DNA from 3 places in the Paenarthrobacter sp. CC6 genome. Region 2 is predicted to be linked to each of the others. Evidence: riboswitches for the same ligand, from Rfam matches in the RefSeq annotation. Region 2 holds a riboswitch; each other region holds the start of a gene.
The links. A riboswitch is a leader RNA that binds a small molecule or an ion and turns the genes downstream of it on or off. The one in region 2 is predicted to bind cyclic di-AMP.
Positions count from the first base shown of each region.

Region 1: it holds a riboswitch for cyclic di-AMP, as region 2 does, so the genes downstream of both, PV760_RS17815 (M23 family metallopeptidase) here and PV760_RS12550 (aggregation-promoting factor C-terminal-like domain-containing protein) in region 2, are expected to answer to the same signal.
Region 3: it holds a riboswitch for cyclic di-AMP, as region 2 does, so the genes downstream of both, PV760_RS13745 (M23 family metallopeptidase) here and PV760_RS12550 (aggregation-promoting factor C-terminal-like domain-containing protein) in region 2, are expected to answer to the same signal.

Region 1 covers NZ_JARDAN010000020.1:62,503-64,759, reverse strand. Annotated here, with positions in the region: gene PV760_RS17820 (iron-dependent transcriptional repressor DtxR) at 96-791, shown strand; cyclic di-AMP (ydaO/yuaA leader) riboswitch at 987-1,227, shown strand; gene PV760_RS17815 (M23 family metallopeptidase) at 1,232-2,068, shown strand; cyclic di-AMP (ydaO/yuaA leader) riboswitch at 2,214-2,257, shown strand, end outside.
Region 2 covers NZ_JARDAN010000010.1:148,178-150,434, reverse strand. Annotated here, with positions in the region: gene PV760_RS12555 (sensor histidine kinase) at 1-941, shown strand, start outside; cyclic di-AMP (ydaO/yuaA leader) riboswitch at 1,074-1,235, shown strand; gene PV760_RS12550 (aggregation-promoting factor C-terminal-like domain-containing protein) at 1,241-2,098, shown strand.
Region 3 covers NZ_JARDAN010000011.1:139,089-141,345, forward strand. Annotated here, with positions in the region: gene PV760_RS13735 (DsbA family protein) at 1-114, opposite strand, end outside; gene PV760_RS13740 (TlpA family protein disulfide reductase) at 392-1,045, opposite strand; cyclic di-AMP (ydaO/yuaA leader) riboswitch at 1,126-1,323, shown strand; gene PV760_RS13745 (M23 family metallopeptidase) at 1,329-2,126, shown strand; gene PV760_RS13750 (cytochrome c oxidase assembly protein) at 2,172-2,257, opposite strand, start outside.

The DNA.
Region 1 (2,257 bases), on a different contig from region 2:
GCGTTCAAAGGGTGGCGGTGGCACCGCCCACCCCGGTATGGGACGCGGTACGGTGGAGATTACGCAAGAACTGCGTTCGAGGAGAGCTGAGCTGGATGACGGATCTGATCGATACCACTGAGATGTATCTTCGGACCATTTTGGAGCTTGAAGAAGAAAACATCGTGGCTCTCAGGGCCCGCATAGCCGAACGCCTGCGGCACTCCGGCCCCACGGTCTCCCAGACCATCGGCCGGATGGAGCGCGATGGCCTGGTGATTGTGTCCAACGACCGCCACCTGGAGCTGACCGAAGTCGGACGCAAGCGGGCCACCGAAGTCATGCGGAAGCACCGCCTGGCGGAGCGGCTCCTGGCCGATGTCATCGGACTCGACTGGGCGTACGTGCATGATGAAGCCTGCCGCTGGGAGCATGTGATGAGTGAGCGCGTGGAGCGCCGGCTCTATGAACTGCTTGAGCATCCCACCGAGTCACCTTACGGAAATCCGATTCCGGGACTGGAAGCACTGGGAGGCATGGCCGGAACACAGTTCCCCCGGATCGACGTGAACCTCCTGCAGGCCATGGACGGCTACGCCTCCGACTCCCGGGTGGTCGTCACGCGGCTGGCCGAGCCCATCCAGGTGGAGCCGGAACTGCTCACCCAGTTGGATGAGGGCGGAATCCGGCCCGGGGCGCCGGTCTCCCTCGAGCGCGTGGGCGAGTACATCTCCGTCCGGGTGCCCGGCATCGAAGGAGCCTTGGAGCTCCCGCCTGAAGTTGCAGCGCACGTCTTCGTGTCCCTCAACTGACAGCCTTCCGGTCCGACAACCCTCCCGGCAGTGTCAAACCTCACTTTGAGGGGCTTTGGCGCGCGTGTGACCTGCGGTTTTTCGAAATTGATGATAAGGGCCCGCCGCCGCAGGCGTCTTTCTGTTGATAACGAATTTATTACCAAGGGCCTTAATCCCCTATAGTTATCTACTAGCGCTGATACCAAAGCGTTACCTGATCCGGAGCCGAGCTCTGCCAGCGGATCGGGTGAACCATCACCACTGGCAGAGGCGGGGGAACCACAAGCGGCTGTCTAAAGAAGCAGCCTTGGGGTGAAGTCCGCAGCAGAAGTGCCCATTGATGCAAGTCCCTCCTTGGATACCTGTGTGCCGTGAGCGCTTCGTGCGGACCGGGTCTTTGAACTCTCTGACCCGAATCCGACAGCTAACTTCGCAGGCTTTTCAGAGAGGAACAGAGTTTGACATCGCAGAACGTCAGGGGCCGCCGCCGTGCGTCCGGCCCCGCTACTGAGCTGCGGCCAGCCCGCGTCGTAACGGAGATCCGGCCCCGCGACACCGAACGCCAGGTGCGCCGCCGTAAGAGCCCGTTGCGCCAGGTTGCCGACTTCGCCGCAGCAAGTGGCGTCGGGCAGAAGGCCGGAGTTGCGCTTGCCGCCACCGGACTTGCCCTGACTGTCGGCCTGCCGGCCACCAGCCCCGTCATGGCCACCTCGGAATCGGGACAGTCCGAATCTGCCCTGGCCGTTGGCGGCACTGTGGGAAGCCAGCCCGAGGTTTCCGCGGCAGCATCAGCCAAAATCGACTTCAGCCGCGCAGCTGTAGCCACCGCTGCGGACCCTGACGGAAAACTGAAGCAACTGCTCAGCGCCCAGTCGGCCGGCAGCATCCAGCGTGCTTCTTCCGTGGGCACCCTGGGCAGCCCCCTCGACACGCTCACCACCGCTTCCCCCTTCGGTTACCGCGTCAGCCCCCTCACGGGCGGCACCGGCGACTTCCACCGCGGCCAGGACTTCGTGGCCCAATGCGGAACTGCCGTGCATGCAGCTGCAGCAGGCAAAGTTACTTTTGCCGGGTGGCACGAGTACGGCGGAGGCAACCGCGTGGTTGTGGATCACGGCAACGGCCTGGAGACCACGTACAACCACCTGTCGTCCTTCAACGTCCAGGTGGGCCAGACGGTCAACCGCGGGGACACCGTAGCCCTGAGCGGCACCACAGGCGCCTCCACCGGCTGCCACCTCCACTTCGAAGTACAGGTCAACGGCGAGGTCGTTGACCCCATGGGCTGGCTCTAAGCCAGTTGATGGTGCTCTCTCGCATTGATGACAGGCCTCGTGACCTGAATGTGACATTCGCTTTCAATTGTTATAACCTTCAGAGCGCATCGGCTTTTTAGGGGGCCGGTGCACTTGAGTGGATTGCCTAGCTCTGCCACCACTCGAGGTCCGTTCGCAAAATCGTCTGGCAGGGGCGGGGGAACCACT
Region 2 (2,257 bases):
TATCGCTGGGCGGTCTGGTGGTGATCGGCCTGGTTGGCACGGTGATTATCCGGCGAACCATGCGGCCGCTTGAGCAGCTCTCCGAAGTCGCCACCAAGGTTTCACGCCTCCCTCTCGACGCCGGCGAGGTGGCACTTGCGGTGCGGGTCCCGGCGTCGGCTTCCCATCCCGGCACTGAAGTAGGGAGCGTCGGCTACGCCCTGAATCAGATGCTGAACAACGTATCCAGCGCACTGGAAGCCCGGCAGGAAAGCGAAACCAAGGTGCGGCAGTTCGTAGCGGACGCCTCCCATGAACTGCGTACCCCGCTAACCGCCATCCGCGGCTACACCGAGTTGCTGCGGATGACCGAAAACTTCACGGACGACGGCAGGAAGTCGCTGGCCAGGGTCCAAAGCCAGTCCGAGCGCATGACCACGCTGGTGGAGGACCTCCTGTTGCTTGCACGGCTGGATGAAGGCCAACCGGTCAAGGTCACCGATGTGGACCTGACCCAGCTTGTGGTTGAGACAGTGAGCGACGAGAAGGTCATGGCCCCGGACCACATTTGGCAGCTCTCGTTGCCTGATGAACCCATCACCGTCCGCGGCGATGCCACGCAGCTCCACCAGGTGCTGGCCAATCTGCTCTCGAACGCCAGGAAGCACACAGATCCCGGAACTACGGTTGTCACCGGCGTGATGCTCTCGGCCGACGGCAGTGCAGTGGTGACCGTGACGGACAACGGGCCCGGCATTCCGGACGATTTCCAAGGCCGGATCTTCTCCCGCTTTGCCCGGGCCGACGCAGCGCGGTCGGGGTCGGAAGGAACGTCAGGCCTGGGCCTTTCGATCGTGGAATCCATAGTTGAAGCGCATGGCGGAAGCGTCGAAGTGACCTCCCGTCCGGGTCGTACTGAATTCGCCGTGAGGCTTCCAACCGTGAGCGGCGGACAACTGTAACGATCCCGGCAAGGCGACTCACCGTCGTCGTGATCTCTGTTACCTAAATGTGACTTCTGCAGAAACCTCCTGTACCGTCGAAAGGGTGGGTCGCCCCAACTGGCCCACATCCGGGATGCGCCGAGCTCTGCCACTTCCCGGAGTCCGTACTTTCTCCGAGGCAGAGACGGGGGACCCAGAGTCTCCGGGCCCAGGCATTTATTGCCGGCCCTTGGGGTGAAGCCGCAGCGTGATGCGCGGCCGGATGACCTCATCCGAACCCGACAGCTAACTCCGCAGGCGCTGAGAGGTAATCACACATGTCTGAATTTAACGATCAGACGCGCCCTTCCGCGCGTCACCGCGACCATAACGACAACCCGTCGACCAAGTCGCAGTCAGTCCTCAAGAAGGCAGCCCGTGACGGCAAGTCCGGTGCACGCATGTCCGTAGTAGCCGGCGTTATCGCCGCTGCACTGGGCGTTGCATCGCTCGGAACCGCCGCCAACGCAGCTCTTACTCTCCCTGAGGCAAGCCGCGTGGCCGAAGCCCGGACCGCCGCCGAGGCCAGCAACAACAAGGCCGCTGAGGAAGCCGCAGCAGCCAAGAAGGCCGCAGCTGAGAAGGCTGCCGCCGACAAGGCCGCAGCTGACAAAGCCGCCGCCGAAAAGGCCGCAGCTGACAAGGCTGCCGCCGATAAAGCCGCTGCAGATCAGGCGGCCGCCGCGCAAGCAGCAGCCGACCAGGCCGCCGCAGAAAAGGCTGCCGCCGAAAAGGCCGCCGCTGACGCTGCCGCAAAGCAGGCAGCCGACGCCGCTGCTGCCGCCGCCGCAGAAGCCGCAGCCGCCGCAGCTGCTCCCAAGGCTGTGGATGACCCCGCTGCTGCCAAGGCCTACGCAGCCAGCATTCTTGGCAGCTACGGCTGGAGCGCCGCCGAAATGACTGCCCTGAACACGCTGTGGGAGAAGGAATCCAACTGGAAGACCACTGCCACCAACGCCTCCAGCGGCGCCTACGGCATTGTCCAGTCCCTTCCGGCCGGCAAGATGGCTTCTGCCGGCGCTGACTGGCAGACCAACTACCAGACCCAGATCAAGTGGGGCCTGAACTACATCAAGGAACGCTACGGATCCCCGTCAGCTGCCCTGGCCTTCCACTTGGCCAACAACTGGTACTAAGCCAAGCTGTTTGATTGCCGCCCCGGCTTCCGCCGTTTGCCTCAGTTCTTACTGGAGCGGATGGCGGGAACCGGGGCGGCTTCTTTCGTTTTCACAGGTGCTTGCCGGGGCTCACAGTAGTGTCACAGCTTCCGCCTAAAGCGTTCATAATCTGATCCT
Region 3 (2,257 bases), on a different contig from region 2:
GCCGATGAGGACTGTTAACAAGACCCAGATGAAGATCCGGGTCTTTTTGGCGGTGTCGGGAAGTGAAGGGGGAATACCGGGGCGCGTCTTCGGTGGTTGTTGCTTTCTTGCCATGGGGTGCGCTCGATTCTGCGGTGGCTTCTTTGACTATGAGTGTGCGTTCCGGGCCCTTGAAGAACCGCTCCCGCCGGGCCACGGCGACCTTGGGTGGGAACCGCAGTCACCTGTGGTCGGTAGCCTGAAGGACGCGAGTGATTCAAGGGAAGACGACGGGCTATCGGCCGCTTTCGTCTCCGAAGTGGGTCAGCCAGGATGGTCTTTGTTGTTCTCAACGGTGACCGGGTTGCGCGCAGGCTGATGGCATGTACGAATGTCCGGGGAAAGCACCGGGCTATGGTTCGGCCGCTGCGCCGGCGACGAGGGATTTGAGGATGCTCTGGTCGGCCAGGCCCAGGATCCGTGCCGCTACCCGTCCTTGCTTGTCGATCACGAGCGTTGAGGGAACGGCTTGCGGTGGAATGTACTGGGTCAAGGCCAGCAGGATGCCTCCGTCCTTGTCCTGCATGCTGGGGTAGGTGACGCCGAAGGTCCGTTCGAAGGCGACAGCTGTTGCTTCTTCATCGCGGACGTTGACGCCGTAGAACTGGACCCCCTTGGCTTTGAACTCTTGCGCGGCGGTTTCGAGCCGCGGGGCTTCAAGCCGGCACGGAGCGCAGGCGGCGTACCAGAAGTTCAGGACGATGACCTTGCCCGGCCAGTCGCTGGAGTCAACTGCCGTGCCGTCGTACAGCTTTCCCTTCAGGATCACCGGTTGTTTCCGGTCGGCGGCTGCGTATTCGGTGACAGATCCATCACCTGCGACGTAGTTTTTGTTATCACCGGCCTTGGCCTGCTGTGCCAGGGTGTCGCCGGTTCCGCATCCTGTTAGGGCAAGCGCACCCAGCCCGCCCATAAGCGCCGAGGTGATGAGCCGGCGGCGCGAAAGGGGCGAGTGTGGTGGACCGGCTTCTCCGGTTGCCGGGATCCGGGGCGCGTGCTGGGGCATGGGAATCCTTAGATAACGAAATTGTAACTTTTTGATTTTTTGGTTAGGGTTGGTGCGTACATACCCGTTCGGGGTATGCGTTGACCGCTCCGCCAAACCCCGTCGGCGGTCATGAGTATCCAGTTTCAGGCGGGGGCGGAGGACCCAACAACGGTGCATGCTGCGCCTTGGGGTGAAGCCGGCCCTGCGACGCCCAATCTTGGGGTCAGAAGCGGGGCGGGCCGGACAGTCCACTCGTCCGAATCCGACAGCTAACTTCGCCGGCGCCGAGAGGACCCCCACCTTGCCTTCCCAACCCCAGCACGGCCGTCGCCGCGCCTTCCCCACGTCAGACACGGCCAAGCGCCGCCCTAAATCGGTCTTTCCTCCGACTCCACTACGGGAACGGAGCCCACGTTTTGGTGCGGCCGCCGCCGTCACCGGGCTGATCGCCATGAGCGTCCTGTCAGCCGCCCAAGCGGATCCAGGTCGTGCAGGAGGGGGCCAGAACCTTGCCCCCACAGCGCAGGCCCCGGTCGCTGCCCAGCCGGTGATCAACGCCGAGGCCGGCGCTTCTCTTGCCTTTGACCGGCCCGTGGTCGGGTCGAAGGCGGCCCCGCCGGTCACCGTGGCTCCGCCGGCCGCAGCTGCCGCGTCAGCGGTAAAGACCAAAACAGAAGCGGTGGTCCCTCCTGCTCCGGTTGAGACGACACCCGGCCTGAAGGCTCCCATGGCGTCGATCAACGTCAGCTCGCCCTTTGGGCTCAGGGTGAACCCCTTGACCGGGGCAACTGGGGAATGGCACACCGGGATCGACCTGACCGGGGCCTGCAGCACTCCGGTTTTCGCGGCCGGTTCCGGCACCGTTGTGGAGGCCGGGTGGAGCCAGTACGGTGGCGGAAACAGGATCGTCGTTGACCACGGCAATGGCCTAAAGACCACGTACAACCACCTGGCCAGCATCGGCGTTGCCGTTGGACAGGCCGTGGCGAAGGGAGCCCAGATCGCAGGAGTAGGATCGACGGGCAACTCGACAGGATGCCATCTGCATTTCGAGGTCATGGTGAACGACAAGACGGTGGATCCGGCCACCTTTATCTGAGACGCACGGCGTGTGCCGGGTCCTGTGTGGTGTGCGAGTGATTGCTTAAGCATCAGGCACCCGGCCATGGGGGCCTTGGAGGTGTTCCCGGTTCAGGGCCTCCAGTTCCTCGTCGGTGAGTTCATCGAAGG